Regions from separate parts of the Serratia sp. OS31 genome, predicted to be linked through region 2. Evidence: predicted binding sites of a transcription regulator. Region 2 holds the regulator's gene; each other region holds the start of a gene.
The links. Region 2 encodes LexA, which represses DNA repair genes until DNA is damaged. Its sites were predicted from a motif close to TNCTGTATGTACATACAGNA; they were not measured.

Region 1 (3,279 bases), on a different contig from region 2:
TTTGCCCTGCATCTGAACGTCAGCAAAAAAGCGGTGCAAAAATGGGAGCGCGGCGAAGCCGTCCCTAACTCCGCCGCCATGAAATTGCTTTCGCTGGTCGACCGCAGTGGTCTGGCGATCCTGACGTAGGCTACCCGCACTGCGCATACCCGATGAATGTTACGAATGATGGTTAATGCGCCTCAGCGGGCTCAACCGGTGAATGATAAGCCCTCCAGGGCTATTTGACGGACGGCAGGTCCGAGTACCTTGTGGTATAGCTGGGGGACAGCATTTCGCGTTTCATCGCCCAGCTTTTTTGGATCCCCTGCCCGGCAAACCACACCGTGCCTCGGCCGGACTGATTAAGTCGATCGAGGGTCTGCATCAGCTCATTGCTGTTGGGCCTGGGCTGGTGTTCATCAAACAAATTAAGCTGCGCCACCCCCTGGCTAAAGAAATCACTCAGCATTACGCCGGCTTTCATATAGCGAAAACCCTCTTTCCAGATCCGGTCAAGCGCGCTCACAGCAACGCGAATGATGTCACGCGTATCGTTGGAAGGGATCGCCAGACGCCCGCTGGCCTGAGGGCCGTAAAATATTTCATTTTCGGCATGGGGGCTGGTCCGCATAAAGACGCTGATCACACAGCAGAACTGCTTCTCTGCCCTGAGTTTTTCGGCTGCGCGTTCCGCATAGGTACAAATGGCCTGGCGCATATCTTGATAAGCCGTGATGCGGTGACCAAATGAGCGGCTACAGATGATCTGCTGTTTGGTGGGCGCAAACTCATCCAGCGCTAAGCAGGATTCGCCGCGCAGCTCACGAACCGTACGTTCGAGGACTACATTGAAGTGTTTACGCACCACCCAGGTTGAGCAGTCAGCAAGCTGTTGCGCCGTTTCGATCCCCATCAAGCTGAGCCTCTTGCCGATGCGGCGGCCCACGCCCCACACCTCGTCCACCGGCACTAACGCCAGCAGTTTTCGCAGACGCTCAGGATCGGACAACTCAACAACGCCCCCCGTTTGACGCCATTTCTTTGCCGCAAAATTGGCGATCTTCGCCAGCGTTTTTGTCGGCGCGATGCCAACGCCAACGGTCAGCCCGGTATTCTTTAACACCCGCTGGCGCATTTGGTGCCCAAAGGTGCTCAGCGAAAGGCTGCCACTCAGGCCAGACACATCGATAAAAGCTTCATCGATAGAGTATATCTCTACGACAGGGGCCATCTCGATTAGCGTCAGCATCACCCGATGGCTGAGATCGGCATAAAGCGTATAATTCGAGCTGAAAACGCTGACTTGCTGGCGGCGTAATTCCTCTTTGATTTTGAAGTAAGGCGCCCCCATTTTGATGCCCAGCGCTTTGGCTTCCGCCGAAAGCGAAATAATGCATCCGTCGTTGTTTGAAACGACGACGATGGGTTTGCCCTTAAGATCTGGCCGAAAAACAGTCTCGCAGGACGTGTAGAAGCTGTTAACGTCAACAAGCGCGAACATGTCTGTTTGATTTCAATGTAAATGTCACAACGCCAAAGATTTCCAGCTCTTCTTCGGCCTGGAAAACAATCGGAGAATAGTCCGTATTGTGAGGCACCAGCTGAATGCGTGGATGGGTTTGCAGCTCCTTCACGGTAAATTCGCCGGCGACTGCCGCTATGACGATGTCGCCATGAACGGCGGTGAGGGAACGATCAACCACCAGTAAGTCTCCGTGGCCGATACCTGCGCCAATCATCGAATCGCCGCTGACCCGGACAAAGTACGTCGCACTGGGGTGTTTAACCACCAGCTTATTCAGATCGAGGCTATCTTCGACGTAGTCCTGAGCCGGGCTGGGAAAACCGCAGGGGACTCGCTCCATAAAGAGGGGAAGTGGCTGGTGGCTGGTGAACTGACTGGGATGGATAAACTGCATAATGGCGAACCTGAATAACTGTATTTATATACAGTATCCATGATTAGCAGTCACGATCAAGCGGCGTATAATAAAATTCCTGAAAGCGATTGAAGCGTCAGATAATTTAAATTGGCTTACCGATCTCATCGCTAAAGATGCCCTGAGGTACCGAAATTCCTGGTCCCCTCCGGCAAACATAAGCGTCAGCAAAAAGACGGGGCTAAATAAGAACGTGGCGAAGTCGTTGCTGACTCCGCCACAATAAAACGCCTGTCGTTGGTCGACGGTAACGGTCTGGGTTTGGACCATTTTATTTTTACTCGTAATTCACAATCACCTGATTGCTGATCACGCGCAGCGGCGGATTCAGGCTGCCACGCGCCTGCACGTAATAAACAAAACGCAGCTCGGCGTTCGCCGGTTCCCCTTTAAGCCCGGTGCTGCTGCCACTGCCGCCGCCCAAGACAATGCAGCGCGTCAGGGTGCAAAGCTGCGCCTGCATGCCGGCCGGTTCATCGGCCAGCAGCCGGTAACGCCAGCTTACGCTGGTGATGCGGGCATTGGCGTCCGGCAGCGCATTGGGGGCGCGTAACCCCGGCGACTCCCCCCGCTCACCACCATATTCCAGCGTGGCACCGACGCTGTCGGCGACCCAGGAACCGGATGCTGCCTGCACGCTCAACGGCGCTAACAGGCAAATTAACGCCAGAGGGTATTTCATTATGCCGCCCCAATGGTAGAGGTCATGCGGATTTGGCGGTCGTCATTGATCTCCAGATTCGACAACACCACCATCTGCGGCAGGCTGCGGCGCAGGAAACGCGCCAGCAAGGCCCGCAATGCGTGGTTCACTAGCAGAACCGGAGGCGCGCTGAGCATTTCCTGCCGCTGCAACGCCTGTTTGGCCTGATCCAACAAACGATCTGCCAGGCCCGGTTCCAAACCGCCGCCGCCCTGCAGCGCTTGCAGCAACAGACGTTCAAGCTGGGTATCCAGACCAATTACCTGAATTTCGCCGTTGCCCGGGAACCACTGCTGGGTAATCGCCCTGCCCAGCGCCACCCGCACCACGGTGGTCAGCTCATAAGGGTCGGTTTGTGACGGCGCATGCTCCGCCAGCGTTTCAATAATGGTGCGCATATCGCGGATGGAAACTCGTTCCGCCAGCAGGTTCTGCAGCACCTTGTGCAAGGTGGTCAGGCTTACCACGCCCGGCACGAAATCTTCGGTCAGCTTCGGCATGTCCTGTGCGACGCGATCCAGTAATTGCTGCGCTTCCTGTCGACCAAACAGCTCACTGGCAAACTGGCCAATCAAATGATTAAGGTGCGTCGCGACCACCGTGCTGGCTTCCACCACGGTGAAGCCCTGGATCTGCGCCTGCTCGCGCAGCGCG
Region 2 (3,279 bases):
GACAAGCTGTTCGCGTTTCCCTTCAATGACCGTCAGATCGTCATCGGTCAGCTTGCCCCATTTTTCCTTCACTTTCCCTTTAAACTGCTTCCAGTTACCGTCGGCTTGATCTTTGTTCATAACCTCTCCGTTACCTGTGATTAGTCAGTTTTAAAAACTTGTCGCTGGGCTTAACTGAGTAATAATCATGGTCAATCGACCTAAAATGAAAGGAATTTCATTCCAATTCATTCCGCCAGCCACATGATTAACTATAGCAACAGATATCGACAAAGAACAAAAAACCAGAATAAAAATTCAACAAACCAACAAAATTCAGTAAAAAACCAAGAAAAACAGTCAGTAAGCGGGACTAAATCGACGCGATAATATGTAACTCAATATGAACAAAAAACATTAATATATTTTATGATTAACTCTAATTGCGAGCCGTTGGATCCGCGGCAAACCAGGTACCGCGCAGCCTGTGGCGGTGCCAAATCCACCCGAGCGCAATGCCGCGCAGGGAAAGAAAGACCGCCAGCGCCAGCCATAAGCCATGATTGCCCAATACGGGTACGGCCAGCAGCGTCAAACCATAACCGGCCGCCGCCACTGCCATGCTGTTGCGCATTTCTGCCCCTCGGGTGGCGCCAATAAACATGCCGTCCAGCAAATAACACCATACCCCCACCAACGGCAGCACCACCTGCCACGGCAGATAGTGGCCGGCCAGCGCACGCAGTTCCGGTAACGAGGTCAAGACGGCGATAATATGCTGACCGGCAACGGCATAAACCAGGCCAAAGGCCAACGCGACCAGACAGGCTTGTCGGCAAGCCGCACGCCACACCTTGCGCAGTTGGCTATCGTCACGCGCGCCATAGGCATGGCCGGAGTGCGCTTCGACCGCGTAGGCAAAACCGTCAAGCGCGTAGGCGGTAAAGGTCAGTAAGTTCATCAGCACCGCATTCACCGCCACCACCTCGCCGCCAAGCCGGGCACCGAAGATGGTCAGAGAAGCGAAACACAGCTGCAGCAGCAGGGAACGCAGCATAATGTCGCGGTTCAGCGCCAGCAGACGCCGCAGGTTGCCGCGCCAGGCAGTGCGCAGCATCGGCAAGGAAATACCACGCAGGCGCATGACACGCCAGGACAGCCAGAAGCCCAGCAGCAGCGTGGCATACTCAGAAATGGCGGTCGCCATCGCCGCACCTTGCACATTCCAGCCCAGCCCCATCACCAGCCAGATATCCAGCACGATATTCAATAAATTGCCGACAATCAGCAGGATCACCGGCGCACGTACGTATTGCACGCCAAGCAGCCAGCCAAGGATAACCATGTTCGCCAATGCCGCCGGCGCGCTCAGCCAGCGGATCTCGAGGAACAATCGGGCCTGCTCCAGCACGGCTTCGTCGCCACCGACGACCTGCAGCGCCAAGTCGATCAGCGGATGGCGTAACGACACAATGGCCACGCCGGCCAATACCGACAGCAGCAGCGGCTGCATAAAGGCACGCGCCAGCCCCTGTGGATTTTGCGCGCCCAACGCCTGCGCCGTCAGACCGGTGGTGCTCATTCGCAGGAACAACAACAGCATAAACAAGAAGCTGGTCGCCATGGCGCCCACCGCCACACCGCCCAGATAAACAGGGCTGTCGAGGTGACCGATCACTGCGGTATCCACCAGCCCAAGCAACGGTACGGTGATATTGGAGAAGATCATGGGTAGCGCCAGGCGCCACAAGGCTTTATCGGTATCGCTGGTGAAGGCGGAAAGCAGGCGCATAGTGAAATGTTCCCGTGGCAATGCGGTTTTAATCGGTCAGAAATGACATCGCCCCAGAGCTGGGGCGATTTAAATCAGAGGGCAGCGTGCAGGCTTATGGGTTAAACCCAGTCGCCGTTGCGGATCACGCCGACCGCCAAGCCTTCAATGGTGAAGTTCTGCTGACGCAGATCAACCACAATCGGCTGGAATTCGCTGTTTTCCGGCAGCAGCTCAACCACGTTACCGTGCTTTTTCAGCCGCTTGACCGTCACTTCATCTTCGATGCGCGCCACAACCACCTGGCCATTACGCACGTCCTGAGTTTTATGCACCGCCAGCAGGTCACCGTCCAGAATACCGATATCACGCATCGACATGCCGTTAACCCGCAGCAGGAAATCCGCGCTCGGTTTGAACAGGGAAGGATCCACCTTGTAGTGGCCTTCGATATGCTGCTGCGCCAGCAGCGGCTCCCCGGCAGCCACGCGGCCAATCAGCGGTAAACCCTCTTCATCTTCCATCAGCAACCGAATGCCGCGCGAAGCGCCGGAGACGATTTCGATGACGCCTTTACGCGCCAGCGCTTTCAGGTGTTCTTCTGCGGCATTTGGCGAACGGAACCCCAGACGCATGGCGATCTCGGCACGCGTTGGCGGCATGCCAGTGGACGAAATATGATCGCGAATCAGATCATAGACCTCTTGCTGTCTGGTAGTTAGTGCTTTCATTCCGCCCCCTGTTTGTTTATACAGTCTTGCTGTGAGTATATACAGGTAAGTGCGGCTTGGGAACCGAAGAATGAATAAAAATCAGGGATTAGCGACCCGGATCGCAACGAGCTCGCTTTGCTCAGACAAAGTGCTGCCACAGCACCGTGCCCCAAACAAACAGCGCCAAAATCACCGCCAACAATACCGCCGCCGACCCCATATCCTTGGCCCGGCCGGACAGCTCGTGGTACTCGGTCCCCACCCGGTCGACAATCGCCTCAATCGCGCTGTTGAGCATCTCGACAATCATCACCAGCACCACCGACCCAATCAGTAAAATGCGCGCTATCGCACCCACGTCCAGCCAAATCGCCAGTATGATAGCCAGCACGGTCACCACCAACTCCTGGCGGAACGCCGCTTCGTGCTGCCAGGCAGCGGAAAAACCTTTATAAGAGTAGCCGGCGGCTTTAATAATACGGGTCAGGCCGGTTGCTTGGTTCGTCATGTTTTTAGTGCCTTTCGCAGAGGTAAGTCATAATTAAACAGTCTAGGCCAGGAAGCGCTCACGGCTCCCGGTTTTCCAACACCACAGATCTGCTACCCGGTTTCTGGTATGCTTGCGGCGCATTGCTAACAAGAGGCTTCACGTTGTTATGTCAGGTTGGCGTAAAATTTATTATAAACTATTGAATTTACCACTCAAATTGTTGGTAAGAAGTAAGGTTATCCCTTCAGATCCGGTCACGGAGTTAGGGTTGGATCCCTCACGGCCGATTTTGTATGTTTTACCTTATAATTCCAAGGCGGATTTAC
Region 3 (3,279 bases), on a different contig from region 2:
CCGATGGCGCAGCGTCTTGCTGCCCATAACGCTGATTTTGCTGTTCGGCAAATGCCTGACGCAGTGCGGCTTCCTGCAAAGCAGCCTCGTCGTCCTGGCTCTCCTGCGCGTACTCCTCGCCATAACGTTGGTTTTGCTGCTCGGCAAACGCCTGACGCAGCGCCGCCTCCTGCAAGGCTTCATCGTCTTGATCTGACGGAAGAGCATTCGCATTCGGCAATGGCTCGTCGTCCCCACGGTTACGCTGTTCCTGTTCGGCCATGCGCTGCGAAGGCAGCTTGATGCCGTAAGAAGCCAGTTCACGCCGGGTTGGGATGCGCACCGGATTCGGACGCGGCAACTCAGGACCGAGCCCTTGTTTGACCTGCGAGTTAGCGTCGCTGGTGGCCGTAAAGGCCGGCATAAAGGTATTGGCGGCAACAGCGCCGGCAGCTGCCGTTGCTGCAGCCTGCGCCTGAGGTTTCACGCTGCCGAACGATGGCACCGCAGGCTCACCGGCACTGAAACCGGCCGGAGCACTGACGTCAGCGCTATCGCGTTGAGCGGCGGAGAAATCAAAGGGAGAACGATCGTGCGACGGAGATGCTGCCGGCGCGTCCCAGTTCCCCATGCGCGGTTCGTCATCGTCCTGGTAAGGATCGGCCGGACGCGTTACCTTCGGCGTCGGCGTCTCTTCAGGAATTTCAAACGAATACAGTGGTGGAGCACTGTTTTCCGCTGGCGCGCTCATCGGGCTCTGGTTCACCGAAGCCGGCGCCGTTGGGGCTACCGTAACCGACGGAGCCTGTGCCACAACCGGGGCTGCGGTGACAGGTTCACGAGCCACCGCTGGCACGACAGGCGCGGCATCGGCATCTTCGTCGTCATTCGCCCGCAGGCCGCTGAGCAACGGATCCTCAACCTCTTCCGCCGCCATTTTGGCGGTTTCCGTCACCGAAGGCGCTGAGAACAAGACGTCGTCTTCCGCCGCATTGGCCGCAGCCGCGTTCGAGGCCGCAGCAATCGCTGCCCCTTTCTCTACCGATTCGGGTTGATCTTCGACGTAACGGTCGTCATCGTCGTGATAACGATCATCACGGCGCGAGCGGTTGGTCATAAAGGTGGCCGTCCCCAGCACCACGCCGCCGATCCTCTCGGCAATCACCAGCCATGACCAGCCGGTAAACAGCGTAAGGCCCGCAGCCCAAACGCACAGCAGCGCCAAAGTTGCACCAATGCCGTTGAACCAGGGGAGCATGGCGTTGCTCAGCAAGCTGCCGATAACGCCGCCGGAGGCAAAGTAATAGAGATCGTCGACATTCAGTGCCGCCAGGCCACACGAAGTGAGCACCAGCGCCAAAGTGCCGATCAGGCGCAGGGAAAGCGCAAAATAGTCGATGTATTCGCCGCTGCCGCGCTGACGATAAGCCGCCCAGCACAACACCAGCATGATCGGCGGTATCGCATAGGCGAGTACCCCGAAGGTGAAGAACAGCGTGTCGGCCATCCAGGCCCCGACGCCACCGCCCAGATTATGAATCGGCTCATGCCACGCGGTCTGCGACCAGCTTGGGTCAGAGGGATTGAAACTGACCAAGGCAGCCATGAGGTAAATGGCAAATATGGCTACCACAATCAACACAGCTTCGAGCAAACGGCGACCGCTGCTGAGTTTTCTCAAGGTAACTTCTTTATCTTCTGTATATTCCTGGCTCAAGAAAGGCTCTCCAGGTTCCTGTTAGCTGACATAGCAACAGCGCCGAGAAGCATCCCCGGCGCTGAAACTGTATGGATAAACAGGAGTGTAACCAATTTAATCAGGTTTTGCACCTGCACCCTACCGTGTTTTGATAACCAGACGGTTGCTCTGTTTCACTTCTTCCATTACCACGTACGTACGGGTGTCGTTAACCCCCGGCAGACGCAGCAAGGTTTCGCCAAGCAACTTACGGTAAGCGGACATATCCGGCACGCGGGTTTTCAACAGATAGTCGAAATCACCGGACACCAGATGACACTCCTGAATTTCTTCAAGCTTCTGAACTGCTGAGTTGAATTGCTCAAACACATCCGGCGCACCGCGGTTCAGCGTGATTTCCACGAAGACCAACAGGGACGCATCCAGATAATGCGGGTTGAGCAATGCGGTATAACCATGAATAAAACCCTGGCGCTCGAGGCGGCGCACACGTTCTAAACACGGGGTTGGGGATAACCCCACGCGCTTCGAAAGTTCAACGTTCGAAATACGCCCATCCTTTTGCAGTTCATTGAGGATGTTGCGGTCGATACGGTCGAGATCTTTACCCGGGCGTTTCTTATTGTCTGCCATTATTATTGTCTCTCTTATTTTCTTCCCTGCACTTGCCACACCCTAGCCAACGTCAATGTGTAAGGGCTCGTTCCAAGCGAAGACCCGATGCCTGTCATATGCTTCACTACCATCATTCACCGCTGTGCAGCCTGTCTGTCAAACTCTGCACAAGGCGTTTTAAGCAAGAAGAAAGGTGCCATTCGCTTGCGCGATGTTCCTCCCCTGCCGCACGCGGATCCGGCAACGGCGCAAAATCCTGCGCCAACGCCGCAAATACGTACGATTTACTGCAGGTGGGAGGATAATTTCTTCTTCCTATGATGTTTTCGCAAATGCGCAGCGGATTGTCAAAGTAAAAGAAGCAAAATCAGAAGAACGTACCGTCATGAAAAGTTAGCACCCCGTTTTTAGTTATGAATCGCTGGCTTAAAAACGCCGTGGGTAAGGCACTTAAACCCGCTTAATGTGCTGTTTCCGGTCACTTGAGGCCCCAACGCCCGCCAGCGGCTTCCATAAGTTAAATTGCTGCGTTTTGCGCTCGCTTTAGCAGCAAAACAATAATTAATAGGCAATGACTATCAAACAAATCGTTAACAACATCCCCTGACGCTTTTTTTAATGCCGCATTTTCCCTACAATCGAACCCATTGTCCGCCATTGTGGGAAAAGAGGTTATTCATGGGCACGGCTAAACACAGCAAATTATTGATTCTGGGCTCCGGCCCGGCTGGCTACACCGCCGCGGTTTACGCAGCGCGCGCCAACCTGAGCCCGGTGTTGATTACCGGTATGGAACAAGGGGGTCAGCTGACCACCACCACCGAAGTGGAAAACTGGCCGGGTGATGCCGAAGACCTGACCGGTCCGGCGCTGATGGAGCGTATGCGCGAGCATGCAGAGAAATTCCAGACCGAGATCGTGTTTGACCATATCACCAGCGTTGATCTGCAGAATCGTCCATTCCGTCTGTTTGGCGACAATGGCGA

Region 1: umuD (translesion error-prone DNA polymerase V autoproteolytic subunit) is a predicted target of LexA. The motif match lies at 1,918-1,937, and genes of this name have one in related genera.
Region 3: H5P17_RS04560 (DNA translocase FtsK 4TM domain-containing protein) is a predicted target of LexA. The motif match lies at 1,762-1,781, and genes of this name have one in related genera.

What each region holds. Positions count from the first base shown of each region.
Region 1 covers NZ_JACJFQ010000029.1:30,579-33,857, reverse strand. The annotation lists gene H5P17_RS20425 (DNA-binding transcriptional regulator) at 1-129, shown strand, start outside; gene umuC (translesion error-prone DNA polymerase V subunit UmuC) at 221-1,483, opposite strand; gene umuD (translesion error-prone DNA polymerase V autoproteolytic subunit) at 1,467-1,901, opposite strand; gene H5P17_RS20410 (flagellar protein FlhE) at 2,200-2,604, opposite strand; gene flhA (flagellar biosynthesis protein FlhA) at 2,604-3,279, opposite strand, start outside.
Region 2 covers NZ_JACJFQ010000028.1:55,704-58,982, reverse strand. The annotation lists gene H5P17_RS20165 (CsbD family protein) at 1-120, opposite strand, end outside; gene dinF (MATE family efflux transporter DinF) at 419-1,771, opposite strand; gene lexA (transcriptional repressor LexA) at 1,873-2,481, opposite strand; gene H5P17_RS20150 (diacylglycerol kinase) at 2,603-2,971, opposite strand; gene plsB (glycerol-3-phosphate 1-O-acyltransferase PlsB) at 3,120-3,279, shown strand, end outside.
Region 3 covers NZ_JACJFQ010000003.1:154,598-157,876, forward strand. The annotation lists gene H5P17_RS04560 (DNA translocase FtsK 4TM domain-containing protein) at 1-1,696, opposite strand, end outside; gene lrp (leucine-responsive transcriptional regulator Lrp) at 1,817-2,311, opposite strand; gene trxB (thioredoxin-disulfide reductase) at 2,972-3,279, shown strand, end outside.